Linked DNA regions of Flocculibacter collagenilyticus. The protein of the gene in region 1 interacts with the protein of each later gene in a pairwise test. Links are inferred from orthologs where the notes say so. Each region holds a gene or a part of one and is shown on either strand. Other genes may lie near its edges. The genes, in order: uvrB and uvrA.

The links.
Region 2: the proteins of uvrB (region 1) and uvrA interact in binary tests that used the Escherichia coli proteins (3 or more experiments, as listed by UniProt). The link is inferred for Flocculibacter collagenilyticus from one-to-one orthologs.

What each region holds. Positions count from the first base shown.
Region 1 is NZ_CP059888.1:1,555,001-1,570,501, reverse strand. What follows is about bases 4,545-7,481. They hold uvrB (excinuclease ABC subunit UvrB), read right to left. Parts: upstream 7,045-7,481; coding sequence 5,044-7,044; downstream 4,545-5,043. Other genes in these bases: HUU81_RS06945 (MATE family efflux transporter), read right to left, coding at 7,056-7,481; HUU81_RS06955 (class I SAM-dependent methyltransferase), read right to left, coding at 4,545-5,051. Outside these bases: HUU81_RS06975 (M2 family metallopeptidase), read left to right, coding at 1-372; HUU81_RS06970 (SulP family inorganic anion transporter), read right to left, coding at 471-2,027; HUU81_RS06965 (DUF2254 domain-containing protein), read right to left, coding at 2,244-3,581; HUU81_RS06960 (DUF2164 domain-containing protein), read right to left, coding at 3,854-4,102; more of HUU81_RS06955, read right to left, coding at 4,107-4,544; more of HUU81_RS06945, read right to left, coding at 7,482-8,432; HUU81_RS06925 (EAL domain-containing protein), read left to right, coding at 10,286-12,211; electron transport complex subunit RsxA, read left to right, coding at 12,488-13,069; electron transport complex subunit RsxB, read left to right, coding at 13,069-13,623; electron transport complex subunit RsxC, read left to right, coding at 13,634-15,501. UniProt on the Escherichia coli protein: The UvrABC repair system catalyzes the recognition and processing of DNA lesions. A damage recognition complex composed of 2 UvrA and 2 UvrB subunits scans DNA for abnormalities.
Region 2 is NZ_CP059888.1:3,328,652-3,344,568, forward strand. Bases 5,894-9,246 are described here. They hold uvrA (excinuclease ABC subunit UvrA), read left to right. Parts: upstream 5,894-6,220; coding sequence 6,221-9,046; downstream 9,047-9,246. Other genes in these bases: HUU81_RS14820 (tellurite resistance TerB family protein), read right to left, coding at 5,894-5,991; HUU81_RS14830 (hypothetical protein), read right to left, coding at 9,094-9,246. In the rest of the region: HUU81_RS14785 (antibiotic biosynthesis monooxygenase family protein), read left to right, coding at 1-239; HUU81_RS14790 (LysE family translocator), read left to right, coding at 268-900; HUU81_RS14795 (hypothetical protein), read right to left, coding at 1,044-1,439; HUU81_RS14800 (hypothetical protein), read right to left, coding at 1,540-1,905; HUU81_RS14805 (hypothetical protein), read right to left, coding at 1,941-3,059; ssb (single-stranded DNA-binding protein), read right to left, coding at 3,419-4,075; HUU81_RS14815 (MFS transporter), read right to left, coding at 4,094-5,464; more of HUU81_RS14820, read right to left, coding at 5,542-5,893; more of HUU81_RS14830, read right to left, coding at 9,247-9,714; HUU81_RS14835 (acyl-CoA thioesterase), read right to left, coding at 9,721-10,116. UniProt on the Escherichia coli protein: The UvrABC repair system catalyzes the recognition and processing of DNA lesions. UvrA is an ATPase and a DNA-binding protein. A damage recognition complex composed of 2 UvrA and 2 UvrB subunits scans DNA for abnormalities.

The DNA.
Region 1 (15,501 bases):
TATCAAGGTGTGATGGCACCTGTAGAGCGTAACGAAAATCACTTCGATCCGGGTGCTAAATATCACGTTCCTGGAAACACGCCTTATACCCGTTATTTCTTAGCGCATATTTTACAATTCCAGTTCCATCGCGAACTTTGTAAAATTGCTGGTAATGAAGGCCCTGTTCATCGCTGTTCAATTTACAACAGCAAAGAAGCCGGTAAAGCATTAAATGCAATGCTTGAGATGGGTTCTTCACGTCCGTGGCAAGAAGCGCTTGAAGCGTTAACTGGTAGTAAAGAAATGGACGCAACTGCTATTCTTGATTACTTTGCACCGCTTAAAACTTGGTTAGACAAACAAAACCAAGGCCGTCAGTGTGGCTGGTAAGTAAAAGTCGAATAAACAAAGATTTATTGACGATATAAAAAAAGCACTTAGCGAATTTTTTCGTTAAGTGCTTTTTAATTACTTAGCAAAGTAACTGTTTAATCTAATTTATCTGACACCACTTTATAATGTGGATCTTCAGTAAAATTCACTTCCACTAAATCACCCGCTTTTTTCAGCAACTTACAACAATCTTCACTTAAATGACGAATGTGTAATGTTTTACCTTTCGATGTGTAGCGCTCTGCTAAGGTATCAATGGCTTCTATTGCTGAGTGATCGGCAACACGACTGTATTTAAACTCTACAATAACGTCTTTAGGATCGTCCTGAACCGTGAATAACTCTAAGAAATGAGACACCGAACCAAAGAAAAGCGGTCCATGTAATTCATAGACTTTTGAGCCATGCTCGTCTACAAATGTAGTCGCATAAATTTGTTTAGCATGTTCCCAAGCAAATACTAATGCAGACACAACCACACCAACTAATACTGCAATCGCTAAGTCAGTAAATACTGTCACACTTGAAACAAGTACAATCACCAATGCATCAGCCACAGGCACTTTGTTCATTATTCTGAAGCTTGACCATTCAAACGTACCCAGAACAACCATAAACATAACACCAACTAGGGCAGCAAGCGGGATCATCTCTATTAAGCTTGAACCAAATAGAATAAAGGCTAGCAACATTAATGCGGCTGATATACCTGATAAACGTCCACGACCACCAGAGTTAATATTGATCATACTTTGGCCAATCATGGCACAACCACCCATACCACCAAAGAAACCAGTAGCAACGTTTGCAACACCTTGACCCACACACTCGCGATTACTTTGACCACGCGTGCCTGTGATTTCGTCAATTAAAGACAGCGTTAATAACGATTCAATTAAACCAATTGCTGCCAGCACTAACGCATACGGGAAAATAATTCTTAATGTTTCTAGGCTAAATGGCACATCTGGCACCATAAAGCTTGGTAACCCTCCAGCGATTGTTGCATTAGCATCGTTAGTCATTGTTTTTACAAAATCAATGACTGTACGCGTGTCTAAGCCAAGTAAATGTACTAACGCTGTTACTGTTACAATGGCGACAAGTGAAGATGGAATGGCGGTAGTAAGTTTAGGTAGAAAGTGAATGATTGCCATGGTTAAAGCAACTAGACCCAGCATTAAATACAATGCTTCGCCCGACATCCACACTAAATCGCCAGAGGCATCTGGCACCTTGAATTGCCCTAACTGCGCTAAAAATATAACAATGGCTAATCCATTAACAAAACCAAGCATTACTGGATGCGGCACAATACGGATAAACTTACCCAGTTTAAACACGCCTGCCAGTACTTGTAGAATCCCCATCAATACAACGGTAGCAAATAAATACTGCACGCCATGTTGCGCCACTAATGCAACCATAACCACAGCAAGTGCACCTGTTGCACCAGAGATCATCCCCGGACGACCACCTAGAATAGAGGTAATCAAACCAATCATAAATGCAGCATATAAACCAACCAAAGGCTCAACACCTGCAACAAAGGCAAATGCAACCGCTTCTGGTACTAAAGCTAACGCTACAGTTAAACCCGATAACACATCATTTTTAACTGATGAGCTTGTTTTTGTTAATAAATTAAACATAAAAAAGTACTAAACCCTCTGACCGAATTAGCACCATATGTGCTAATGCCCTACCGCTTTTTTACCACCTTGGCAAAAATGGCGTGAATGCTAACAAACCTGAGGTTAACCCGCAACAAAACACCACTATGCAGCTCAAATTAGCTGCTTCATTATCTATTTAGGTACTATGTTAGGCTCTGATGAAGCGTGTAAAGCTGTTTAAATATAGAAGGCCTAGGCATGATTAGACAAGACTTCCATTAACTTATCATAACGAAGTTTAATATCTTCTAAATCGTTCGGCTCGTTAACACTCGCTTGGCTACCGCGGAAAATCATATTGCCTTGTCGCTCAATCGCGCTTCGTTGTTCTTGTGTATTAGCTTGTTTAGCAATAGCAGTAAGCGCTTCTAACAGCCTTATGATTATTGAAATACTCGTCATTCCGTACTGTCTTACTTGATCGAATGCCTCGTTTAACATGCCAGAAAAAGTGACCGTTTTGGCAATCACTCTTAGTTTATTATTATCGTCAAAACGATGGGGGGAAGGAAATGACTTGTCAGTAAGATAACACATTGTAGAAGCTAAGCGGTCTACACAACCTAATGCGGTATAAGGGTCGTTAATACCCGGAGATAAAGCACGAATAGCCACTTCCACTAATTGTCTAATAGCAAATTCTGCATCTTGCTCGGGTGTTCGTTGTGTTCCAATAAAAAACAAATCAGCCAAGTTATTCGTAGTTTTTGCATCAATTCGCGTTTTACTACATACCGTAAGTAAACATGAGCCTGTAAAAATATAATCGCCTGGACTGATATCAAGTTGAACTATGTAGTCGTATTCTGTTGCAAATGCCAATAGCCTTTCATGATCAACCGCCTGCAAATAACCACTGCGCGGTGCCGTTATCTCGAATTTATTATCCGCATAACTTTTAACAATACTCTCTACTTCGTCATCCGATAAATTAAGCCCTGAATCGCTACTGCCAATCGCAGCGGGAAATATTCGACGCACTTGATGGGTAAGCTCGCTATACACATCTTCACAAACGTTATCAGCTTGAATGGATGCTGACACATGATGAATAAAGTAAATAAGCACGCCAACGCTTAATATTGCTAATACCAAGCCAAACAGAACAGATAAATTTGGTACAAAATAATGCTCACCAGATAAATGAATTGCTCGCAAAATAATTAGGCAATAAATAAACGTTGAAATAAATGTACCGAGAACAAATTGCACTCCTCTGTCGGTCATAAAGTTACGCAATAATCGAGGACCAAATTGTGAAGAGGCTAAAGTAAGTGCAACAATAGTAATTGAAAATGCCACACTGGTGACATTAATCATTGAACCTGCAATCATGGTTAAGATAGAGCGAGCGCCTTCAGGGCCAACCTCCCCTAACATTTTTGTGATAAAAGTAATGTTGCCTTGACGGGTTTTATCTAGATCTATGAATAGAAATGAAAGGTAACCTGAAAATACGACCATCAAGGTAGGAATAAACCAAAAGCTGGCACGAATGCGCTCTAAGTAATTATTTAATAATGTTTTCATTCACGCTCGCTTTATAAGCACTATTCGTTATCGGTAGATTCAGGTTAACGGTATCTTGAATATAAATCCAATTTAAATTCAATACGTTAGTGTATAGTTAGGTATAGAATATATGTATACATATTGCAACGAAGGGTAAAAATTACTGCCATTCTATACACTTCCCTACACCTAAAAATAGCAGTTGAATGGTTAAGACGTGAGCTGTTGTAATCAGTGGCTATCAGCCTTACTTAGTATTGCACTACTTGCTACTAAAAATACTAGCCATACTAAACAGGTGTTACTTGCTCTATTTCGTACAGAGCATCATTAATAAGCTCTACTTTTTCCGAAATAACTTGCTGCGCATCGTTTATGCCTTGATTGTAATAGTAAACACCAAAGTGCTGAGCAATAAAGTCTAGCAGAAAATCAGCGTCGAATTGCCCCAAATCATAATCGAGTTCATTTTCAAAATAAGTTTGTAGCTTGCTGATTAAAAACGCTTTTTGCTGCTCATTTAATACTATTTTCTTCACTGCATTAACCTTGTTTCTTAAACTTATATAACATCACTTTTAGGCTTTTTTCATCGTCTAACTCAGGAAAATCAGCATGATTTTCTAAGCGCTGTTCAAAAGATAACGTCGGACAATGCTCAGCAACCTGTTGATGTATAAAGTCAGTGCCAAGTTCAGGCGCGTTCACGCATAGCATTACGTCTGCATTTTCCGTGGCTAAGTCAGGAATTTTTCTAAGTAACTTTTGATAGTCTGACGTTAAGATAAAACTGCCTTTTTGAAAGCTCGGTGGATCGATAATAATTAACTCATAAGGACCAGCTTTCTTAATTTTGCCCCACGATTTAAAAATGTTATGGGCTAAAAACTTGGCTTTTGAGGAATCAAGCTCATTTAAGTGATGATTTTTTTGCCCTTGCGCCATTGCAGATTTATTCATGTCTACATTAACAACATTGTTTGCACCACCATCAATAGCCGCTAACGAAAAACCGCACGTATATGAAAATAGGTTTAACACATTTTTATTATTGGCTTGTTCTTTAACCCATTCTCGGCCATTTTTCATATCAGGAAAAACGCCCGTATTCTGTCCATCTCCGGGGCGAGTTATAAATTTAATGCCGTTTTCATGCGCTATCACAGGAAGCTTAGGAACTTGAAGAAGAGTGTTCGTTACATACTTATTTTTTGTTTCTACACCATGACGATATTGAATAACAATAAATCTGACTTGCTCGCTAAAATTGGCTTCTTGGCAATCTACTAATGCTTGTTCTAGTGTCGTAAACTCTGCGTCGGATAGTTCATTAAACACAGTAACAAACCAACCTTCACCGTAATAATCAACATTAATAAACCCTAAATTAGGGTACGTTTGCCCGCGACCATGAAATAACCTTTTCAATTGACCCTGTTCAACAGGAGTGCTTTTTAACTTATCTATAATATTATTATAATCAGACACGCTTTAGTGCTTCCTGTAATTGCATTACCTTATCTCTTAACGCAGCTGCTTCTTCAAACTCAAGGTTTTTAGCATGTTCCAGCATTTGCTTCTCGCACGTTTTTATTTCATCTGCAATCTCTGCAGGCGTTTTCATTACGTATTTAGTTTTCGATTCTGCAACGTTTAAATAAGTTACATCTACTTCATCGTCACCCACATCCATAATATCGGTAACTTTCTTATTAAGTGCTTGTGGAGTAATGCCATGCTTAACATTATATGCATGTTGAATTTCGCGGCGGCGATTGGTCTCGTCAATTGCCCGCTGCATTGAGCCAGTAATCTTATCGCCATATAAAATTGCTTTACCACGTAGATTTCGAGCAGCACGGCCGATAGTTTGGATAAGAGAACGATCTGAACGTAAAAAGCCTTCTTTGTCTGCATCTAAAATCGCAACTAAAGAGACTTCTGGCATATCTAACCCTTCTCGTAACAAGTTTATCCCAACTAACACATCAAACTCGCCAATCCTTAAATCGCGTATAATTTCTACTCGCTCTACAGTGTCGATATCAGAGTGTAAATACCTTACTTTAACACCATGCTCAGACAAGTAATCGGTTAAGTCTTCTGCCATTCGTTTGGTTAAAGTCGTTACTAATATTCTTTCTTTCAGTTCTACGCGTTGGTATATTTCAGACAATAAATCATCAACTTGCGTGGCGACTGGCCGCACTTCAATCTCTGGGTCAAGCAGTCCTGTGGGTCGTACAACCTGCTCTGCAACTTCACCGCATGATTTTTCTAATTCGTACTTACCGGGTGTTGCAGATACATATATAGTTTGAGGTGTAATGGTCTCAAACTCTTCAAATTTAAGCGGACGATTATCTAGGGCAGACGGTAACCTGAATCCATACTCAACTAAATTTTCCTTACGCGAGCGGTCGCCTTTGTACATGGCACCTATTTGCGACACGGTAACGTGCGACTCATCAATAATTAATAATCCATCCGAAGGAAAATAATCTATTAATGTTGGAGGCGGCTCACCCGGCGCGCGTCCAGACAAATAACGAGAGTAGTTTTCAATCCCAGAGCAATATCCAAGCTCGTTCATCATTTCAACATCGAACATTGTACGTTGCGAAATGCGCTGTTCTTCAACAAGTTTGTTATTACTTAATAATTGCTTCTTACGTTCTTGTAGCTCTACTTTTATTTCATCTATTGCTGAAAGGATTTTTTCTCTCGGCGTTACATAATGAGTTTTAGGGAAAATAGTGGCACGTGTGGTGTGTTTTTCAATGGCACCAGTTAGAGGATCAAACAAGCTTACTCGCTCTATTTCTTCATCAAAAAGCTCAACTCGTACACCAAATTTATCTGAATCAGCAGGGAATATGTCAATTACATCACCGCGAACACGGTATGTGCCACGCTTAAAGTCGATATCGTTTCGGGTGTATTGCATTTCAGCAAGGCGGCGTAAAATAACACGCTGGTCCATTAAATCACCAACTCGTAAATGCAATAGCATTTTCATGTAAAGCTCAGGATCACCCAATCCATAAATGGCAGAAACAGATGCAACGATGATAACGTCTCGACGCTCCATTAATGCCTTAGTGGCAGACAAGCGCATTTGCTCAATATGTTCATTAATTGATGCGTCTTTTTCGATAAACGTATCGGAACTGACTACATAAGCTTCTGGTTGATAATAGTCATAATATGAAACAAAGTATTCAACAGCGTTATTAGGGAAAAATTCTTTCATTTCACCGTATAACTGTGCGGCAAGCGTTTTATTATGAGCCATTAACAATGTTGGGCGATTTACTTCTTGGATTACATTCGCCATGGTGAATGTTTTCCCCGTGCCCGTTGCCCCTAAAAGCGTTTGTTGCGCTAACCCGTTTTCTAGCCCTTCAACAAGCTGCTTGATTGCGGTGGGTTGGTCACCGCTAGGGGTATAAGGTGACGATAATTGAAAATTTCTTTCCATTTTCACGGCTCCTAGACTTCAGAATTTAGCTGAGGGTTCGCTTCTGCTTGCTGTTTAAATTGAGTCATAAACCATTTATAAGCAATCATTGCTGTACATACATTACCAATTAAGGCACCAATAAATAACCCTTGAATATCATAGAAATAACCACCTAAATACGCAAACGGCACATAGAAAATGAATAGGCGTACAATACTCAACAATAACGCATTCATCGGTTTATGTAGCGCATTAAATGAAGAGTTACTTAATATAATAACGCCTTGTAAACCGTAACCGAGCGGTAAAATGTAGATAAATAATTTAATGATAGAGATAACGTTTGGATCGTCTGTAAAAATGTTTGCAATAACACCCGCTAGGGTAACCAGCAAAATATAAACAACTAATTGCCATGCCAAAACAAACTTTAATGTTTTTTTATAGGCCTGCTCTACCCTTTCCATTTTGCCTGCACCGAAGTTCTGGCTAATAAAAGGTGGTAATGTCATAGACAGGGCTAATACCACCAAGCTAGCAAGCGACTCAATTCTTGAACCAACACCAAAAGCTGCAACCGCTTCTTTACCATACGTTGCAATAATTGCCGTTAAAATCGCCATAGCGGCGGGCGTAAGCATATTAGCCCCGGCTGCCGGCATACCTATCTTCATTATTTTTGCCGCTATTGGAGCAAATACACGTGGTCTAGGCGGCAATTTATGAATCAGTTCTTTCTTAACAGCCAATATATATATGATGATGCAAAAGCCTATCGTCCATGCAATCACACTTGCAATGGCTGCGCCCTGAATGCCCATGGCGGGAACCGGACCAAAACCAAAAATCAGTATTGGATCTAAAATAGCATTCATTGCCCCACCTAAGGCCATTATTATGCTTGGCGTTTTAGTATCGCCGCTGGCTCTTAATACACTATTGCCTATCATTGGTGTGATTAAGAAAACACTACCAAAAAACCATACTTCCATATATGAATGAATTAATGGAAGCAATGCCGGTGTAGCTCCCAAAGCAGTAAATAAAGGCTCTATTAAAAAATAGCCGGCTGTGGAAAGTAACCCGACTAAAATAAACGAGAGTAAAAGCGAGCAAGTTCCATCACTTTTGGCCTCATCTACATTTCCTGCTCCTAGTGCTTTGGCAATAATTGCTGACGTGCCAATACCTAGGCCTATAGCTAAGCTAATTACTGTAAAGGTAATTGGAAAAGTAAAACTAATCGCTGCTAGTGGTTCAGTGCCCAGCATGCCTACAAAGAATGTGTCTACTATATTGAACGTCATTAGCAACACCATTCCCATTATCATAGGTACTGTCATGCGCTTTAATGTATTGGGAATATCGCCTGCCAATAAGTCTACAGGTGGCTTAGATTTACTCATTAATAAGTCGCAACCTAATTGATAAGAAAAGAGAGTTAAGTATTCTAAGCAATATGCCGCCTGCATGCTATTTAAATTCTTTCAAAATTAGCATATTAAAAGGTATTACTTAGCAGATATATACATAAGTATAACTATAGGAACGCGTTACCATGTTCTTTTTATTCTTAGTTCGGGATGTAAATGTTAAGAAGTGAGTAAATTTTACTATATTAAGTTTTTATTACAGTAATACAGGTTGGCATTAAAACGATATCTTCGTGAAATCACGACGTCATCTACTCAAATAAAGCGACTTGCGTGAGAAGCCATTTTAAAATTTTTTTAACTAAAAAAAGTTGATTTTACTTAATCTTTGCACTTGTTACTTAATAATGTTCACAAAATAGATGTAGCTGGAATGAAATCTTTCTCTGAGTTTATCTGAAAAGTAAAAAATCACTTTAAATAACATATCTATTTGATTTATATAGCTTTAATACAATTGTTTAATTTTTTACCAATCAGCTTGAAAGAGCCGTTTTTATTGGCTTTACACATACCTTAAGGGTTTAATGAACAGAGTTATCCACAGATATGGTGGATAACTAAGTCTAGCCCTTTAAAATTACGGAAAACTTAACAAGACAATTCTCCCTAGCCCTTATTATTACTGAACTCAACGAAAAAAACTTTATCAACAACTACTGTTTATTAATACAGTGGATGTGTGCCAACAAAAATTAAGTTGCCTAAGTTAGTTATTATTCATAGATTCAAACTACTTATTTTGAACTACTTTAATAAATATGCTGGTTAAGCTCAGATATCTTATAGTTTGCTGAATATTGCTTACTGAAAGTTGCTTACTGAAAGTAGGTTACTGAATATAGTTTACTCATTATGTTTATAAGCCGATCCAACTTCTAAGGGGTAAGCTTTTAACGAGACGCCTATTGAAGCATATATTGAGGCACATATTAATGTGTAATAAACCCGATGGCCTCCGCTCGCTCATTGATGGATTAGCCTGTCATCTCTCAGATTACTCTTTCAAACGTGTCTTTATCTTTATGTACGGCTCTTTATATACAGCTGTCTTATGTACCGCTGCATAAGTAATGTAGACTTTTTCACGAACACTACGCCTGATTTATTCCTATAGACTCCATCTAATTCACCATGCAGGTAAGCTTGTGCATATGACAACACAGTATAAATGATTAAAATTAAATCTAAATTGCCTTAAATGAACAAACAATAGCCAAACAAACCTATTTGTCAGAATTATTTAAAACAAGGTGTTGACAGTTTTAATCAAGATCCTTAATATTGCGCCCCGTTGAAACGACGTGATTCCCCCTTAGCTCAGCTGGTTAGAGCGACGGACTGTTAATCCGCAGGTCCCCCGTTCAAATCGGGGAGGGGGAGCCAACTCGAAGTTTTAACAAATCAAACGGCGATTCCCCCTTAGCTCAGCTGGTTAGAGCGACGGACTGTTAATCCGCAGGTCCCCCGTTCAAATCGGGGAGGGGGAGCCACTTCAAAGTTTGATTAAAAGTATTGCTGTTCCCCCTTAGCTCAGCTGGTTAGAGCGACGGACTGTTAATCCGCAGGTCCCCCGTTCAAATCGGGGAGGGGGAGCCACTTTTAATTACCTCACTTCTTAATTTCTATAATTTTATTCAGATAACCTTAAAATTTTTAGTTGATTCGTTATACTTAATGCGCGTATTGAGTTAAAATTCCACAGTTCGTACCTAATAGCTTTATTTTTAAATGATTATTTATGGATAAAATCACTTATATCTAGATAATAATGCGTTGTATTAAGCTGGAATAATAATAAAAAATCAGGTTGCATCAGGTAAAATATGAAATCATTTACTCTACTAGCATTGAAGCAGTTTGCCACATTCATCATTATGATATGTGTTCTTGTAAGTGTTATTTTCACTGGCTTTGGCAGCATCATAGAACATAAACATAAAAATGTGTCTAGCGCCGTCAATCAATTTCTTACAAGTAACCTTGTATCCGAATCAAAATTATTATCTCGTCAATTAAAAAATGGATTAGACGTAGAAAAGCTAGTCATTCAAAAGATGGACAGCACCAACTTATACTCTTTCAAAGAAAAAAATAATCATGTTGCTTTAGCAGGTTTATTTGAACAAATTGGCCTTACCTCAAAAACTTCAACGATCACCAATAAAGACAACGATTTAAAAGTTACCTTTAAAGCCTCTCATTACGAAGAATACAAAGTACTTCAGCAGCTTCTTATTGCAGCCATTATTATTCCTCTTGCCGCTGCGCTTCTCTCTATTATTTTGCTTAAAGGTTCTGTTAACCGAATTTATAGAAAAACGTCTGAAACTATTACTGATGTGATTCATAACTACGTTAGAAAAAATGACAATCAAGCTAATCCTGATTGGAGCAAACTGCCAGATGAATTCAGTGATACCATTTCAGCGTTGAGCGCCCTCTCCTCTCATGTCGATAAGCAATCAAATGAATTGAAGCAGTCTGCTGAAAAAATAATGGACGAGGCGTACAAAGACACGGTTACTGGCCTTGCTAATCGAAATCGCTTTGTTCAATATTTTGATGAAAAAAGATTAAACGAAAAATCCAATGAATTTGGCGTATTAGCTATTATCCGTTGCAGTGAGCTAATGAAGATTAACCACGCAAAAGGTTATCAGGAAGGCGATAAGTATGTGATAGATGTGGCTGAAATTATTTCAGCTGTCGCAGGCACTTATTCAAATAGTCGTATTTTTAGATTAAATGGTTCTGACTTTGGTGTAGTCATTCCTAATATTGCCCCTAAAGAGTCAGAACGCTTTGCGCAAAACCTACAAAGTAAGTTCAACGAATATCAAAAATTTTCTGAAATTGATTCAGTCGCATACACAGGCTTAGTTGCATACGATGTCAGCAAACCATTAGGTGAAATGCTAGCATTAGCAGATACCGCTATCAGCTTAGCGCAATCAAGCCAGATGAATGGCTGGTTTATTCAGAAAGAATCATCCGTACTTGAAAACGTATCAGCTTCGTACGGTAACCAAAATTGGCGCCAAGTCATTGATGATGTATTAACTAATACCCGCGTAAGTTTGTTGCATCAACCTATTCAACCTACCAGTCGATCATCAAAAGCCTATTCTGAAGTGCTCGCGCGTTTTAAAACTGCTGAAGGGCAAATTCTGCCTACCGCCTCCTTTTTATCCATGGCCGAAAAGCTAGATAAAATAGTTGATGTTGACAAGGTCATTATCGAGAAATGCCTTGACCAAATAAAGGCAAAAAATTTAACCGATCAATACTTCGGCATAAATATCACTCCGAAAACTGCACAAAACGAGCAATTTATGATTTGGCTTGAACGCCGTTTACTTAAAGACGCCAACATAGCAAATAAACTCATTTTTGAAGTCACTGAATACGGCTTGCAACAAAACATACAAGCCAGCAAGCGTTTTATCGACATGATACATCGTGTAGGTGCGCGCATTACCGTTGAACGTTTTGGCGTTGGCATGACTTCCTTTAAGTTCTTTAGAGACTTAAAACCAGACTTTATAAAAATGGATGGCAGTTACACACGAGATATTGACGAAGATAAGAACAATCAATATTTCATGCGCTTAATGGTCGATTTAGCACATAGAATTGGCGTTACCGTATTTGCCGAGTGTGTAGAAACACAAGAAGAAAAGCATGTATTAGAGCAGCTTTTAATTGATGGCACTCAAGGCTATTTTATTGGTAAGCCTTCTGCATTATAGTTAACCGACGTTGTAGCGCATTTATTACCTCTTAACAATAATTGCGCTAAATCCCACTACTCATTTTTAAAAATTAAATTTACAGCATCTACCTTCCCACTAAACCGTTTAAATTCCGCACAATTAACTTAATCCATACAAATAGTAAGTTGTTAATTGATAACTAAAAGCGGATAATGTCCAGCTCAAACGCAATAACGGCTATACTGCAACTAGCCACAAACCGCATAATTAATAATGTGGACACAGTTTTTATATAATGATGGATTTTGGTGAATGACAGAATATCTGTTACTACTCGTCAGCACTGTTTTAGTGAATAACTTTGTGCTAGTTAAATTTCTTGGGCTTTGCCCCTTTATGGGAGTGTCAAGTAAGCTTGAGACTGCCATTGGAATGTCGCTTGCCACTACATTTGTTTTAACATTAGCATCAGTTTGCAGTTACCTCGTCAATCAATTTATTTTATTACCGCTTGAACTCACCTATTTGCGCACACTTAGCTTTATTTTAGTGATCGCAGTTGTTGTACAATTTACTGAAATGGTGGTGCATAAAACATCCCCTACTCTTTATCGTTTACTTGGTATTTTCTTGCCTCTTATTACCACTAATTGCGCCGTATTGGGTGTTGCCCTTCTTAATGTTAATGCCAAACATAATTTTTTAGAGTCCGTTATATATGGGTTTGGGGCGGCAGCCGGATTTTCTATGGTGTTAATCATTTTTGCTGCTATGCGCGAGCGCTTAGCGGCGGCAGACGTACCAGCCCCATTCAAAGGAGCCTCAATTGCTATGATTACGGCTGGATTAATGTCACTCGCATTTATGGGCTTTACAGGGTTAGTTAAGATTTAATGAGTATTTTATATGCCTTAATTGCACTCGGCGTGCTTGCTTTAATATTCGGATTGGTACTGGGCTATGCCGCCATACGTTTTAAAGTGGATGCAGATCCATTAGTCGACCAAATTGATGAGCTATTACCTCAAACGCAGTGTGGCCAATGTGGATACCCAGGTTGTAGACCGTACGCTGAAGCCATCGCAAATGGTGACGAAATTAATAAATGTCCTCCTGGCGGAGAAGCAACCATTCATAATTTAGCCGATTTAATGGGGGTTGAAGCAAAACCACTGGATGATGCGCATCAGTCAGACAATATAAAGAAAGTGGCCTATATTCGTGAAGATGAGTGTATTGGCTGTACTAAGTGTATTCAAGCGTGCCCAGTAGACGCCATATTAGGTGCAGCAAAACACATGCATACTGTGATCGCGTCAGAATGCACCGGCTGCGATTTATGTGTTGAGCCATGTCCAGTAGATTGTATTGATATGATCCCTGTAAAACAAACCACTACCAACTGGAAATGGGATTTGCAGTCCATTCCAATTAAAGAAGTTCAGTAAGGGGTAATTGTTGGAAACGTTACACGAAAAAATTCTCCGTGGTCAATTATGGCAATCTCCTGGCGGCGTGCACCCTCCAACAAATAAGCACACCACAAATACTCAGCCTGTTGCCACGCTACCACTTGCTGAAAAAATCATTATTCCCGTTAAGCAGCATATTGGACACTTTGGTGAAGTATTAGTAAAACAAGGTGACCATGTTCTTAAAGGGCAGCCGCTTAGCAAACCAAAATCTGGTTTATCGCTGCCTGTACATGCCTCTACTTCTGGTACTGTGGTAGATATTAAACCAATGCCATCAGCACACCCATCGGCTATTCCAGAGCTCAGTATTATTATTGAACCAGACGGTGATGACCGTTGGACAGAGCTTCACCCTATTCTTGATTACACATTAGTTGATAAAACTGAACTTATTGCAAAAATTCAGCAATCTGGAATATCTGGATTAGGTGGAGCAGGCTTTCCTAGTTATATCAAAGCACAAACTGCATTAAGTCGACCAATCGAATATTTAATTATTAATGGTGTTGAGTGCGAGCCTTACATCACAGCTGATGACCGCTTAATGCAAGATTATGCAACTCATATTCGTGCAGGAATCGACATTCTTGTTCACTTATTGCAACCTCAAAATGTGATAGTTGGCATAGAGGACGACAAACCGCTTGCTATTGAAGCAATGAAAGCTGCGTGCAAATCAGACGAAAGCATTTTAATAAGAGCCATTCCCACTAAGTACCCTTCTGGCGGTGAAAAGCAACTAATTCAAATTCTAACAGGTAAACAAGTACCCACAGGTGGCATTCCTGCTGATATTGGTATGGTAATGCAAAATGTTGGTACTGTGCATGCCATAGCGAATGCCGTTCAACGAGGCGAACCGCTAATTTCACGCATTGTTACGGTTGCTGGCGATACCATTGAAAAAGCACAAAACTACTGGGTCCCTTTAGGTACGCCGATTTCACATGTCTTAAAAGAATGTCACTTTACTCCGGAAGTTAACCAACGAGTGATTATGGGTGGCCCAATGATGGGATTCACACTACCCCACCTGAATATTCCTGTAGTAAAAATTACTAACTGTATTCTTGCTCCAAGTGAAGCAGAATTGCCTAATGCAGGTAAAGAAATGGAGTGCATTCGCTGTAGTGCATGTGCAGATGTATGCCCTGCTAGCTTATTACCACAGCAACTTCAATGGTACGCAAAAAATAACGAGCACGAAAAGTCTAAAGAATATAATTTGTTCGACTGTATTGAGTGTGGTGCATGTGCATACGTGTGCCCTTCTGAAATTCCATTAGTTGAATATTACCGCGTTGAAAAAGCCACGATTAAGCAACTAGACGAAGAGCAAAGACAAGCAGAACAAGCGAAAAAACGCTTTGAGCAACGTAATCAACGTTTAGAGCGTGAAAAGCAAGAACGCGCCGAAAAACATCGCCTTGCTGCTGAAAAGCGTCGCCAAGCAATGGAAGGAAATAACGAAAAAGACAAAGTAGCTGATGCGTTAGCCCGTATTAAGGCTAAAAAAGCAGGGGCAACTCAAGGCGTTAATGAAAACAATACCGCTGAACAAAATGCAACTGACAATACCGAGCGCTCACCTAAAGATGCAGTAGCTGCTGCAATTGCTCGAGCAAAAGCAAAGAAAGCTAATGCTAATGCTAATGCTAATGTTGAACATCAGAAAAAGCCTACAGATAATGCAAATAGCGATAACGAGAAGGATAAAGCAGCGGGCTCTGACGCGAATATAACTAACACTCAGGACAATCCTAAAAAGGCAGCCATCGCCGCCGCTGTAGCAAGGGCAAAAGCCAAAAAAGAAGCGCAAAATAAATCTCTGAATGAAACAAATAGCCAGCC
Region 2 (15,917 bases), 1.8 Mb from region 1 along the record:
TTGCCGAGATACTAAAACCATCGCTTGCTAAGATTGAAGGGTTTATTTCAGTAGAGAGATTTCAAAGTTTATCTAATAAGGATAAATATTTATCGCTTTCATTTTGGGAGGATGAAGCCGCAGTTTCACAATGGAAAATGAATACCGAGCACCAGTTGGCACAAAATAAAGGTAAGCAAGAACTGTTCAATGAATACAGAATTCGCGTTGGTAACATCCTCAGGGATTATGGAACCTAAATTAACTACACAGTGGTGAAAATAAAAAATGAATATTGAACTTGTTCTTGGCTATTGTGCGATCATTACTATATTACTGATCACTCCCGGCCCATCAGTACTTTTATCAATTAACAATGGTGTTAACTATGGAAGGAAAATCGCTGCCATTGGCGTTTTAGGGAACGTATTTGCTTTTCAGTTATTAACCTTAATTAGTGCCAGCGGCATAGGAGTTGTCCTAATAACATTCAAAGATATATTGATAGTGCTTCAGTTAATTGGAGCTGGCTATCTTTGTTATTTGGGGTTGAAAATACTCTCATCTCCTGTAGCCAAGCTTGGTGCGAAAGAGGTTAAATCGTCTTTTAAGCCCTCTCCTTGGAAAATATTTAGACAAGCTTTTCTAGTCACATCATTAAACCCTAAAGCACTTGTCTTTATTATTGCATTATTGCCTCAATTTATAACGGATTCAGAAAGACTTACACCACAAATTACAATACTATGCATTGTTAGTGCTTCGATTCATTTTATGATTTATTTTAGTTATGCTCTTCTTGCCGAAAATGTTGCGCAAATATCGAGCAGTGACATCGGGAGGAGAGTATTTGATAGGTTAAGTGGTATAACTTTTTTGATTTTCGGTGTTGGTCTAGCAGTAACCAATATTGCAACTTAAACATATTTTATATCAGCATATGCAAAACTTAACTAGTCAAACAGTAGAAGGTCAGATAAAATATTTGACCTTTTGTCACGAAATAATAGTGAGACCTCTGTTTACTCTCCGCTTGCTGTCAGGTGAAATCTAAGCCCATCAATTTAGCTTCGGTTCTTTGCTGGTAGCCCAATATCAATAATGTCAGACAGTTTATTCAAATTTACCCCATCCATTTTTTGCAAATTATGCTGCCATCGGGCAAACCTTTCCAGCAAAAGGTTATTTTGATTATTCAATCTTGCGTTTTCAGTGTAAAGTCTTTCATTCTCGTTTTCGAGTTTTTCAACTTGTTTAATTAGTTCAGCGATAGTCGCATCATCATTGTCCAAATTTTCCAAAAGTTGGCTTAATTTATCAGAGCTATCAAATAGCGACTTGGCTTCTTCGATTGCAGCAGATTTTTTAAATCTAAGCTCTTCTTTCTTTAAGTCAAATGCATGTTTGATTTCATCATGCTTTGTATAAGTGTGTCTCGACGGGGGACGCTTTAGGCCCAATTCTGATTGAAGCCTTTCAGAAAGAAGATCATATGTAAGCTTACCGCTCCAACCATCAATGATCGCTAGAGTCGTTTCTTATTGTCTGTTACAAAAGCCATTAGAATTCCTCCATATCTGATAGTGCTAAGGCTGTTAAATCAAAAGTGGGAATAACATTTTGTTCATCAATATTTAATGAACGTTTAACAGGTGGTGGATCTAATTCATCAGGAACTCGGACAGGTGTACCATCTGGCCTTTTTGGATCTTCCAGCATGGCAATAATGGTTTTAATCTTGGATAACCTGAAGCCTAAAGCTGTCACCCAACGGTCTGCACCGAAAACATTATCACCAGCTTTTAATTTTGCACCCTCTAATTGCTCCTCATAAAGCTTCTCAAGGTTTCTCAGCTCATCTATGGTGTGAGGTAGACCTTTAAGACACTCATGGTCACTACAGACAGCACAGTCGCCATTTTTCACACAAGGACTTTCAGCATAGTTGTGAACGCAGTAACCTAATCCAGTGAACTGAGCGACACCTGAGAGATTAACCCCAGAGACTTGAGAGAAACTGGTAAGCCCAAATCATGTAACACGATTGCAGGAGGTGGAGACTCAGATGTATATGGCGATAAAAACTGATTGGCTTGAGCAACCGTCATGACACCTTCACCATTTACAACATGGCCTATACGCTTGGTTAGCCGTGACTTCTGTTCTTGGGTTCTACCATCGTAAGCTTTGTTTTGCTCTACATCAGCTCTACCTGACCACTTGGCAATCAACCAATCTTCTTCACCAGCTAATTTCAACTTGGTATTTAGCCAATGTCGAGGTTGGTGAGTATTCAACTTCAATCGAGAACCATCTTCATCAGTAACAGTTAACTCATCAAAAACTGATTCAATATGCCCTTTACCTGATGGACGCTCTGAACCTATAGCGTCACTCACAGCTCCGTGACTTACTATTACCCATGAAAAGGGCTTAACAGCAAAATCTTTATGAAATTCATTGTCTCTAACTAATGTAATGCAATCCCAGAGCTTTACGTCACCATAACTTGGAAAGTCACTCGTTTTATATTGATTATCAACAACACTACGGAGATCACCATATGAGGGGAACCGGATAGTAGTATCTATTGGCACATTGGTATATTTATCTAAAACTTCATTTCTGGTGCTTAGAATATTACCTTTCAACAACTCCTTTTTCCAATCGGTCACACCATTTAAATCATTAATTAAATCACTTATCCAGAGAGAATTTTGATGCGTCCAGTTAACCTCTTTCCCTTTTGCATCTTTTCCTATTTTTAAACCAATAGCACTTGCGAACTGGTCGTATGTCAACGGCTTATCGTGTGGAAAGTCAGTAGGTGTAATGCACTTGTCATGTGCTAAGAATATATCTGGGTTTTCATGAGCAAATTTCGCAGCAGCTCTGGCTGGTGCTGAAATATCAATAAGTCGATCAAAAGCTTGTTTAACTACATCTTCTAAAAGCTTAGGAACCCATTTTTTGACGGGATCTCCTCCTTTTGCTGGATTCCACATCAAGTACCAACGCCCTTTATCACTTTTCTGTAATGAATTGACAGTTAAGCCATTCAATTGAACTGCTTTAATCAAGTAGAACACTTTAATAATGGAATATAATCCAATTATTAAAGTGTTAAACATCAAAACGAACAAACTGAGTTTATACGCCTGAATTTACACTTGAAGCCGTAGTATCGGTAACTGTACAAGGTTACAGCGCACCAAGGCAGCAACACCTTTGGGTATCACAGATAAGTTACTTTATAACTGGAAAGCCAAGTTGAAGCCGAGCAATCTGGAGCCAGTAGAATGTGAGCAAAGTTCCTTAAGAAAAGTGTCCTGATTTAGTCTCGTAGAACAAGTCAACATTCATTTTCTAATAAAACTAAAAAAGCCGCTTAACAGCGGCTTTCGAAATTTTTTTTCAACATTTTTATTTTTGTCTTAGGTCAAAACGGAATATCATCATCAAAGTCAATCTTAGGCTCAGCTTGCTTCACCGCTGGCTGCTGTTGTTGTGCAGGCTGTTGCTGAAAGCCACCTTGACTTTGTTGTTGTGGCTGGAATCCACCAGAATTGTGTTGCTGGGCAGGCTGTTGCTGAAAGCCACCTTGATTTTGCTGTTGTGGCTGGAAGCCTTGGTTTTGTTGTTGAGGCTGAAAACCCTGATTCATTGGCGCAGCTGCTTGTTGTTGCTGTGGTTTAAAACCACCTTGTTGAGGCTGTTGCGTATAACCACCAGATTGACCAGCATTATCGCCACGACCACCTAACATTTGCATTTGGCCGCCCATATCAACAACCACTTCTGTTGTGTACTTATCTTGACCTTGTTGGTCTTGCCACTTACGGGTTTGTAATTTGCCTTCAAAATATGCTTGAGAACCTTTCTTTAGGTATTCACCTGCAATTTCAGCCAGCTTGCCAAAAATAACAATGCGGTGCCATTCTGTTTTCTCTTGCATTTGTCCTGTGTTTTTATCTTTCCAGCTTTCGTTTGTTGCTAAACTGATATTTGCAACGGCATTACCATTAGGCATATACCTTACTTCAGGATCTTGGCCTAACGTACCAATTAAGATTACTTTATTTACACCACGTGCCATTTTCTTTCTCCAATAACTTTAACTTACTGACGCGACTAAACTTCTAGCCGCTTCAATATCAAATTCTTTATCAATTACTTTTAAATACGTTCTATTTTCTTCAACGACCACTGTAGCTTCTATTACGCCAGCTAATTCGGTAAGACGGCTCGCCAGTACTTCTGCGGTTGGGTTGTCGTTAAGTTGTGTTGCGATAGAGACTAATTTAGAACGCTGCGGAATTTGCATTCCATTTGTAATGAATAACCATAATAAACCAATTACAGCTGCCACCGCAAAGACAATTTCTAGCTGATTTGTTTGCGCTATCATACCACCTAATAAGCCACCTAAAAATGCACCGAAGAACTGACTTGATGAAAATATTCCCATTGCGGAGCCTTTCTGACCCGCAGGCGCTAAACGTGAAATAAGAGCTGGTAAGGAAGCCTCTAAATAATTAAAACCGACGAAGAAAAGCAGTACCCACAGCACAACAACTGTAAGCGATTGATGCGCAAAGTATAGTCCTAATAAACTGACTATAATCATCATAATCGCGAGTTTAAATACTTGTTTTTCTTTATTGCGTTTTGCTGCAAAAATAATCATTGGCACCATTAGCAAAAATGATCCTAACAATACGGGGAAGTACATTTTCCAATGGCTAGTAACCGTAAAGTCAAAACTGACGAGCATGGTAGGCAGTACAACAAAAATGCATGTAAGCATGAGGTGTAACAACATCACGCCGAGATCCAGCCGCAATAATTGCGGATGCTTTATTAAGGAAGACAATAAGTGTGGGATAGCCACGGTTTCACCTTTCGGGGCTCGATTAACCGCAGTTGGTACAAATAGTGTAACGATAGCTATACCCGATAACGCAAATACCGCAGTAAGCCAAAATAATCCAGCCAAACCAAAAGCATCAGCCAATAGTGGCCCTAATACCATGGCGATGGCAAAAGATATACCGATACTCATGCCTATTACAGCCATGACTTTTGGTCTTTGCTCGTCGCGTGTTAAATCAGCAGCTAACGCTAGTGTGGCACTTGCAATTGCTCCCATCCCTTGAATAATACGTCCAACGGTAACGCCATAAACTGAATCTGACAAAGCCGCGATAACACTACCTGCTGCAAACATGAGTAATCCAGCAATAATAACGCGGTGGCGGCCAAATCGATCACTTAACATGCCCATTGGAATTTGAAGTAAGGCTTGAGTTAGCCCATAAGCACCTATTGCTAACCCTATCCACAACGGCGAGTAGCCTTCCAATTCTTGCCCATATATTGCAATTACAGGCATTAACATAAATAGCCCAAGCATCCGCATAGTAAATACAGATGCGAGCGAAACCGCTGTTCTTTTCTCTAAAGAGTTTAAACCAGATATAGACATGAAATAATTAGATAGTTAGAAGTGAATACCAATAAAAAACTGCGGCAGTGTACCACAACTGAAAAAATGATTTCAGCTTATTTATTACACTGCTCGCTAACATGATGTTTGGTTTGTAAAAACTCACTATGCCTAACGTGTAATAAGTCTGCTACACGACGAATTAAATGTTCTTCATGTGGATCTAAATGCCCGTCAGCGTAAGCAACTTGCCACATAAGCTTTGTGAGCTCGACTTTTTCTGCATGACTGTAATGATCATTAATCTCACGTGTAAACTGATAATAATCTGTCGCTGTGTCAGCGGTATTTTCGGCCTGCTCACAAATAATGTTTAGCTCTTCGTGACTTAAGTTGAATCGCTTTTGCAATAACTCTTTAAGTACCCGCTCTTCTGTTACTTGCTTATCATCGTCTGCTTTCGCAACTTCAAACAATAATGCCGCAGCTGCTAGTTCTCTTCTATGTTTAGGTTCAGGTTGGGTGTTTTCTTTGCCTACTAATAACTGTTTAAGTGCATTTAACACATATTCACCTTTTCAATTATGGTTTGAATTACGCTGATATATTTAAATATACGTTGCTATGCAAATAAAGTAACCAGCGTATTGTTTCTAATTGTTATTTTATTCGCACGTTTTACAGCTTTGTTTAAGTGAATAATCAAAGTAGTACAGGTATAACATTAAGTTATGTCGACCTTTGTGCGACTTATGTGCCATAATTCTTCTTTTACTTTCAGGTAATCGTTGCACAATGGATAAGATTGAAGTTAGAGGCGCCAGAACCCATAATCTCAAAAATATTAATTTAGAAATTCCTCGCGACAAACTCATTGTTATTACAGGACTCTCCGGTTCAGGCAAATCTTCTTTAGCGTTCGATACTTTATATGCTGAAGGCCAGCGCCGATACGTTGAATCGCTTTCTTCATACGCTCGTCAATTTTTATCATTAATGGAAAAACCCGACGTTGATCATATTGAAGGTTTATCCCCTGCAATCTCTATTGAGCAAAAATCAACATCACATAATCCACGCTCAACAGTTGGCACTATTACCGAAATTTATGATTATTTAAGACTCCTCTTTGCACGTGTTGGCGAACCTCGGTGTCCAACTCATCAGGAACCACTGGCAGCACAAACCGTTAGCCAAATGGTAGATAAAGTATTGGCGCAAGAACAAGGTGCCAAAATCATGGTGCTAGCGCCGGTTGTGCAAGAACGTAAAGGTGAGCATTTAAAAACACTAGAAAACTTAGCTGCCCAAGGTTTTATCCGCGCAAGGATTGACGGCAATGTATGTGATTTGTCTGATCCCCCTGAGCTTGAGCTACACAAAAAGCACACGATAGAAGTTGTTGTGGATCGCTTAAAAGTCAGAGATGACATACAGCAGCGTTTGGCTGAATCATTTGAAACCGCGTTAGAGTTGTCAGGCGGTACGGCAAAAGTTGCATGGATGGAAGAAGATAAGTCTGAAATGCTATTTTCAGCTAATTTTGCTTGTCCGTTATGTGGCTATAGTATGACAGAGCTAGAGCCGCGTTTATTTAGCTTTAACAACCCAGCAGGTGCCTGCCAAAGTTGTGACGGCTTAGGTGAAAAGCAGTTTTTTGATCCTGACAGAGTTATTAGTAACCATGAATTAAGTTTGTCTGGCGGAGCCATTCGAGGATGGGATAAACGCAATTTCTATTATTTTCAAATGCTCACAGCATTAGCGGAACATTATGGCTTCGACCTAAATACGCCTTTCAATGAATTAGCAGCAGAACATCAAAAGGTAGTGCTAGAAGGAAGTGGACGAACCGATATTGAATTCAAATATATGAATGATCGCGGTGACGTGGTACAGCGTAAACACCCTTTTGAAGGGATATTACCTAATATGTCGCGTCGCTATCGAGAAACAGAATCTAACGCGGTGCGTGATGAGTTATCAAAATATATTAGCCATCAATCATGTCCAAGCTGTGACGGTAGTCGACTGCGTGAAGAAGCAAGAAATGTATTTGTAGAAAACAGTAAAATCAGTGATATTACCTACATGTCCATTGGCGACTCGTTAAGTTTCTTTGAACAATTAAACTTAGTAGGCCAAAAGGCTCAAATTGCTGAAAAAATTCTTAAAGAAATTCAAGATCGACTTACCTTTTTGGTGAATGTAGGGCTTAATTACTTAACCTTGTCACGCAACGCAAATACCTTATCAGGTGGCGAAGCTCAACGCATACGACTTGCTAGCCAAATTGGTGCTGGTCTTGTAGGAGTGATGTACGTACTAGACGAACCGTCCATTGGCTTGCATCAACGGGACAATGACCGCTTACTTGGCACATTAACGCACCTTAAAGAGTTAGGGAATACTGTTATTGTTGTTGAGCACGATGAAGATGCAATAAAAATGGCTGACCACGTTATTGATATTGGTCCAGGTGCTGGCGTACACGGTGGCCATGTTATTGCTCAAGGCACGGTTGACGACATAAAAGCAGAGCCAAAATCATTAACGGGGCAGTATCTTTCAGGTACCAAAGAAATTGCAGTACCAAAAATACGCCACGAACCTCAAGATGACAAGTGGTTAGCACTAAACGGTGCAACGGGAAATAACCTCAAAAATGTCAGTATCAAACTACCTATAGGACTAATTACCTGTATTACGGGTGTATCAGGTTCAGGCAAGTCTACCTTAATTAATGACACTTTATATCGTGTTGCCCACAGAGAACTAAACGGTGCTATGAGCGAAGAGCCAGCGCCATATGAAAGCGTGGATGGCATGGATCAGCTAGATAAAGTAATTGATATTGACCAAAGTCCAATTGGGCGTACGCCTCGCTCTAACCCTGCAACTTACACAGGTATATTTACTGCCATTCGTGACTTATTTGCAGGCACACAAGAAGCGCGTTCACGTGGCTACAAACCAGGGCGATTCAGCTTTAACGTTAAAGGCGGTCGATGTGAAGCATGCCAAGGTGATGGCATGATAAAGGTTGAAATGCACTTTTTACCCGACGTGTATGTACCTTGCGATGTATGTAAAGGAAAGCGCTATAATCGAGAAACGTTGGAAGTACAATATAAACAAAAGAATATTCATCAAGTACTCGACATGACTGTTGAAGATGCACGTGAGTTCTTTGAAGCGATTCCTGCAATATCTAGAAAACTTCAAACATTAATGGACGTGGGCTTGTCTTATATTCGACTTGGACAATCTGCTACCACCTTATCTGGTGGTGAGGCTCAGCGTGTAAAGCTCGCTAAAGAGTTATCGAAAAGAGATACAGGTAAAACACTTTATATTTTAGATGAACCAACCACAGGGCTTCATTTTTACGATATTCAACAGCTGCTTAATGTTATTCATCGCCTACGCGATCATGGTAATACTATTATCATTATCGAACATAACTTGGATGTCATTAAAACTGCGGATTGGATTGTCGATCTTGGCCCAGAAGGCGGTTCTGGTGGTGGTGAAATACTGGTAGAAGGTAAGCCAGAAGATATCGTTAAAAACCAACGTTCACACACCGCAAAATACTTAAAACCGTTACTCACGGCCTAATATAAAATGTAAAAAGGAGGCTTAATGCCTCCTTTCATCAAAGTATGTTAATTCAAGTCACGAACAAAATGTTCGTTATCAATCTGCCTAAAGCCTACAGCCTTTAAAAACTTCTTGTGTTCGCCATGAGTCGACTGAACTTTCAAATTAGTAATACCTAACCCTTTAAGTAGATCTAACCGTGATTCAAATAAAAATTCAGTATTTTTACGATCTCTTACATCAGGCGTAGCATAATCAATTAAAACCTCTGCTTGACCATCTTTTGCTTCAGTTAGCATAAAAAGTCCTACAGGTTTTAAGTTTCTCATGATGACAATTGTTGGCATAACTAGCCAACTCTTATCAAACTTAGGAAAAAAAGACTTTATATCTTCATAGTGTGAGTCCACCATAATTTCAACAAGTGGCCCTTTACCTGAGGCGTAATATAAAGTGTCGAACTGATCTTTAAAGCGATACATTTTCTGTAAAAAATAAACATTAGTTAAGGCAATCCAAGCATTTAAAATCATCACTGGATACGCTTCAATTAACCCGCCGTATACAGAAAAAATTGAAGCACCAAATAAATTAATCCAACGCAATTTCTTAATGTTGGACATCATTAACGATACAGCGATTAATACTGAGCCTACATAACCTACAATTTCTAACCAATCAAACATCTACTACTACTCTTGATATATGTGTTTATTAAGTTCAATTTTTATACTCTCAGAAATAGGCATCGCCTTTTTATCAGAGTAATTAAAATTCACCATGACGGTTGTACCTGAAACACATTTTTCTCCATGCTGCCAAGCTTCTTGATAAACATCAAAAGAAGCTCCGCCAACACGTGAAATGTATGTTCTCAGTTCAATTTCTTGCCCATAAAACAGCTCAGCATGAAATGTAACATCATACTTAGCGATAATTAACTGCCACTTGTTAAGATCTAAATCAGGCGTGAACAGTTTAAATACTGCATCACGAGCCCCTTCAAACCAAACAGGTAACATTGTGTTATTGATATGACCTAGTGCATCTGTGTCACTGAACCTAGGTTGAATTATTTCACTGAACATATTGTTATTCTTCTTAAATAGTATAAATAATTACTTGCAGTGTACCGCGGCTTCAAAAGATGAGAAATAAAAAATTAATCGATGATAGTTAGGCTCTTTATATTAGCAAGTATTCTTGAGCTATTTAGTGATGCAAGTCATTGCATGCCTACCTATTAATACAGATGCCCAATTTCACTCTAAGCGCACTAGTAAGCATTAGCCTATTCTTAGATCAGTACCGAACTACACCCAGCCTCTTAACTGTATCTGAACGATTAACCCCATCATTCAATGCAAATGTAAGCACTTGTTTAGTAACTGCTAATATTATCGATAGTTAATTATCCTAGATATACACACTATCCTAGCTACCTTGTAGCGCATTGAGCAATTTATTCCTAAATACCTATTCCTAAATATATACAGCTTAGTACTGAGCGCTCAATACGCATTTATAAGTACATATTTGCTAAGTACTGGCGCCTAAATAGCGAGTCTTTAACGCTAAATGCTAAATGAGGCATGCCACTTACTGAATGCTAAATACTAAATTACAAACCCCACATAGCAAAAAACCCGCTCACAGTGTGAACGGGTTTCTTTAATAGGGAGCCTGGCGATGTGCTACTCTCACATGGGATCTCCCACACTACCATCGCCGCTGTTGCGTTTCACTTCTGAGTTCGAAATGGAGTCAGGTGGTTCCACAACGCTATTGTCACCAGGCAAAATTTTGTTTGGAACAAAATTTAACGCACTTTAGTGCGGCCCGTTAGGGTCAACTACATGGATGTAGTTGATAAATTCATCCCACAATACTGGAAAAGCAAGGCCTCAATGAATAGAGGTCATACTGGAAATTGTTATAACAATTCCAGTGATAATTAAATCAGTGTCACTCAATTGATGTCTATCAATCAATCTCGTTAGCGCTTCACACAACTTTGGTGTTGTATGGTTAAGCCTCACGGGCAATTAGTACAAGTTAGCTTAACGCCTCACAGCGCTTCCACACCTTGCCTATCAACGTTGTAGTCTTCAACAACCCTTTAGAGAACTTAAAGTTCTAGGGATGACTCATCTCGAGGCTCGCTTCCCGCTTAGATGCTTTCAGCGGTTATCGATTCCGAACATAGCTACCGGGCAATGCCACTGGCGTGACAACCCGAACACCAGAGGTTCGTCCACTCCGGTCCTCTCGTACTAGGAGCAGCCCCTCTCAATCATCCAACGCCCACGGCAGATAGGGACCGAACTGTCTCACGACGTTCTAAACCCAGCTCGCGTACCACTTTAAATGGCGAACAGCCATACCCTTGGGACCGACTTCAGCCCCAGGATGTGATGAGCCGACATCGAGGTGCCAAACACCGCCGTCGATATGAACTCTTGGGCGGTATCAGCCTGTTATCCCCGGAGTACCTTTTATCCGTTGAGCGATGGCCCTTCCATTCAGAACCACCGGATCACTATGACCTACTTTCGTACCTGCTCGACGTGTCTGTCTCGCAGTTAAGCTGGCTTCTACCATTACACTAACCGTACGATGTCCGACCGTACTTAGCCAACCTTCGTGCTCCTCCGTTACTCTTTGGGAGGAGACCGCCCCAGTCAAACTACCCACCAGACACTGTCCACACTCCAGATAATGGAGCAATGTTAGAACATCAAACATACAAGGGTGGTATTTCAAGATTGGCTCCACCATATCTGGCGACATGGTTTCAAAGCCTCCCACCTATCCTACACATGTAGGCTCAATGTTCAGTGTCAAGCTGTAGTAAAGGTTCACGGGGTCTTTCCGTCTAGCCGCGGGTACACTGCATCTTCACAGCGATTTCAATTTCACTGAGTCTCGGGTGGACAGCGTGGCCATCATTACACCATTCGTGCAGGTCGGAACTTACCCGACAAGGAATTTCGCTACCTTAGGACCGTTATAGTTACGGCCGCCGTTTACCGGGGCTTCGATCATGAGCTTCGCTTACGCTAACCCAATCAATTAACCTTCCGGCACCGGGCAGGTGTCACACCGTATACGTCATCTTTCGATTTAGCACAGTGCTGTGTTTTTAATAAACAGTTGCAGCCACCAATTTTCTGCGACCGCCGTCAGCTTATGGAGCAAGTCCAATCACCGACAGCGGCGTACCTTCTCCCGAAGTTACGGTACCATTTTGCCTAGTTCCTTCACCCGAGTTCTCTCAAGCGCCTGAGTATTCTCTACCTGACCACCTGTGTCGGTTTGGGGTACGATTCGTTATTATCTGAAGCTTAGAAGCTTTTCCTGGAAGCAGGGCATCAATGACTTCCACTCCGTAGAGTGTCGTCTCGTGTCTCAGCCTAGTGTCAGTCCGGATTTACCTAAACCGACAGCCTACTCACTTTCACGTGGACAACCAACGCCACGCTCACCTACTTCTCCGTCCCTCCGTCGCAATAATAACAAGTACAGGAATATTAACCTGTTTCCCATCGACTACGCCTCTCGGCCTCGCCTTAGGGGTCGACTCACCCTACCCTGATTAACATGGGATAGGAACCCTTGGTCTTCCGGCGTGGGGGTTTTTCACCCCCATTATCGTTACTCATGTCAGCATTCGCACTTCTGATACGTCCAGCAAGCCTTACGACTCACCTTCAACCGCTTACAGAACGCTCCCCTACCACTCACCTAAAAGGTGAATCCGCAGCTTCGGTGGCATGTTTAGCCCCGTTACATCTTCCGCGCAGACCGACTCGACCAGTGAGCTATTACGCTTTCTTTAAAGGATGGCTGCTTCTAAGCCAACCTCCTGGCTGTCTGAGCCTTTCCACATCGTTTCCCACTTAACATACACTTTGGGACCTTAGCTGGCGGTCTGGGTTGTTTCCCTCTTCACGACGGACGTTAGCACCCGCCGTGTGTCTCCCGAGTATCACTTTACGGTATTCGGAGTTTGCATGGGGTTGGTAAGTCGGGATGACCCCCTAGCCCAAACAGTGCTCTACCCCCGTAAGTGTCCGCTCGAGGCACTACCTAAATAGTTTTCGGGGAGAACCAGCTATCTCCCGGTTTGATTAGCCTTTCACTCCTAGCCACAGGTCATCCCCTAACTTTTCAACGTTAGTGGGTTCGGTCCTCCAGTGCATGTTACTGCACCTTCAACCTGCCCATGGCTAGATCACCGGGTTTCGGGTCTATACCTTGCAACTCGACGCCCAGTTAAGACTCGGTTTCCCTACGGCTCCCCTAATCGGTTAACCTTGCTACAAAATATAAGTCGCTGACCCATTATACAAAAGGTACGCAGTCACCGAACAAGTCGGCTCCCACTGCTTGTACGTACACGGTTTCAGGTTCTATTTCACTCCCCTCACAGGGGTTCTTTTCGCCTTTCCCTCACGGTACTGGTTCACTATCGGTCAATTGGGAGTATTTAGCCTTGGAGGATGGTCCCCCCATATTCAGTCAAGATATCACGTGTCCCGACCTACTCGATTTCACAACAAATTCGTCTTCGTGTACGGGGCTATCACCCTGTATCGCTGTGCTTTCCAGCACATTCCACTGACTTGTAAGCTGCTTAAGGGCTAATTCGCGTTCGCTCGCCGCTACTAGCGAAATCTCGGTTGATTTCTTTTCCTCCGGGTACTTAGATGTTTCAGTTCTCCGGGTTTGCCTCTTATAGCTATGTATTCACTATAAGATACCTGCAAGCAGGTGGGTTTCCCCATTCGGAAATCGTGGTCTATAACGGTTTTTATCACCTTAACCACGCTTATCGCAGATTAACACGTCCTTCATCGCCTCCAATTGCCTAGGCATCCACCGTGTACGCTTAGTCACTTAACCATACAACCCAAAATTGTTTGACCAACTTTGTGTTAGTATGCGCTAGTTTTGTCCAAAGATGGACAATGTCGTTATGATTAATAACGACGCTCTATGAGTAATTGATTGATAATCGCAATTGCGACACCACCAAATAGAGTGACATTTACGTCATTAGCGTATGAATCAACAGTTGCCTGTTGCTCAGTTATTCATACGCTGGATTTAATTATCAGCTTTTCCACATTGTTAAAGAGCAGTTTTGAGCAGAAGCTCAAAAGTAAAGATTCTTGGTAAGAACATTTAGTTTTGAGTTATTGGTGGAGCTAAGCAGGATCGAACTGCTGACCTCCTGCGTGCAAGGCAGGCGCTCTCCCAGCTGAGCTATAGCCCCAATATACAAGCACCGTTAGGTGTGTTGTTCTTTGCTCTGACTTTGTAATCTAATCATCTGTGTGAACACTCGACAATAGCGTCGAATCTTTTGGTAAGGAGGTGATCCAGCCCCAGGTTCCCCTAGGGCTACCTTGTTACGACTTCACCCCAGTCATGAATCACTCCGTGGTGATCGCCCTCCCGAAGGTTAGGCTAACCACTTCTGGAGCAACCCATCCCATGGTGTGACGGGCGGTGTGTACAAGGCCCGGGAACGTATTCACCGTAGCATTCTGATCTACGATTACTAGCGATTCCGACTTCATGGAGTCGAGTTGCAGACTCCAATCCGGACTACGATAGACTTTATGGGATTCGCTCCACCTCGCGGTCTTGCTGCCCTTTGTATCTACCATTGTAGCACGTGTGTAGCCCATCCCGTAAGGGCCATGATGACTTGACGTCGTCCCCACCTTCCTCCGGTTTATCACCGGCAGTCTCCTTAGAGTTCTCAGCATTACCTGCTAGCAACTAAGGATAGGGGTTGCGCTCGTTGCGGGACTTAACCCAACATCTCACAACACGAGCTGACGACAGCCATGCAGCACCTGTCTCAGAGTTCCCGAAGGCACCAAACTATCTCTAGTAAGTTCTCTGGATGTCAAGGGATGGTAAGGTTCTTCGCGTTGCATCGAATTAAACCACATGCTCCACCGCTTGTGCGGGCCCCCGTCAATTCATTTGAGTTTTAACCTTGCGGCCGTACTCCCCAGGCGGTCTACTTAATGCGTTAGCTGCGCAAAACAGTTCTTGACGAACCGAGCTGCTAGTAGACATCGTTTACGGCGTGGACTACCAGGGTATCTAATCCTGTTTGCTCCCCACGCTTTCGCACATGAGCGTCAGTATCGAGCCAGAAAGCTGCCTTCGCCATCGGTATTCCTTCAGATCTCTACGCATTTCACCGCTACACCTGAAATTCTACTTTCCTCTCTCGTACTCTAGTTAACCAGTTTCAAATGCAGTTCCCGGGTTGAGCCCGGGGCTTTCACATCTGACTTAATTAACCGCCTGCGTGCCCTTTACGCCCAGTAATTCCGATTAACGCTCGCACCCTCCGTATTACCGCGGCTGCTGGCACGGAGTTAGCCGGTGCTTCTTCTGCGAGTAACGTCACAGCTGACAGCTATTAACTGACAACCTTTCCTCCTCGCTGAAAGTGCTTTACAACCCGAAGGCCTTCTTCACACACGCGGCATGGCTGGATCAGGCTTGCGCCCATTGTCCAATATTCCCCACTGCTGCCTCCCGTAGGAGTCTGGACCGTGTCTCAGTTCCAGTGTGGCTGATCATCCTCTCAGACCAGCTAGGGATCGTTGCCTTGGTGAGCCATTACCTCACCAACAAGCTAATCCCACTTGGGCTAATCTTAAGGCGTGAGGCCCGAAGGTCCCCCACTTTGGTCCGTAGACATTATGCGGTATTAGCAGTCGTTTCCAACTGTTGTCCCCCACCTTAAGGCATATACCCAAGCATTACTCACCCGTCCGCCGCTCGTCATCTTCTAGCAAGCTAGAAATGTTACCGCTCGACTTGCATGTGTTAGGCCTGCCGCCAGCGTTCAATCTGA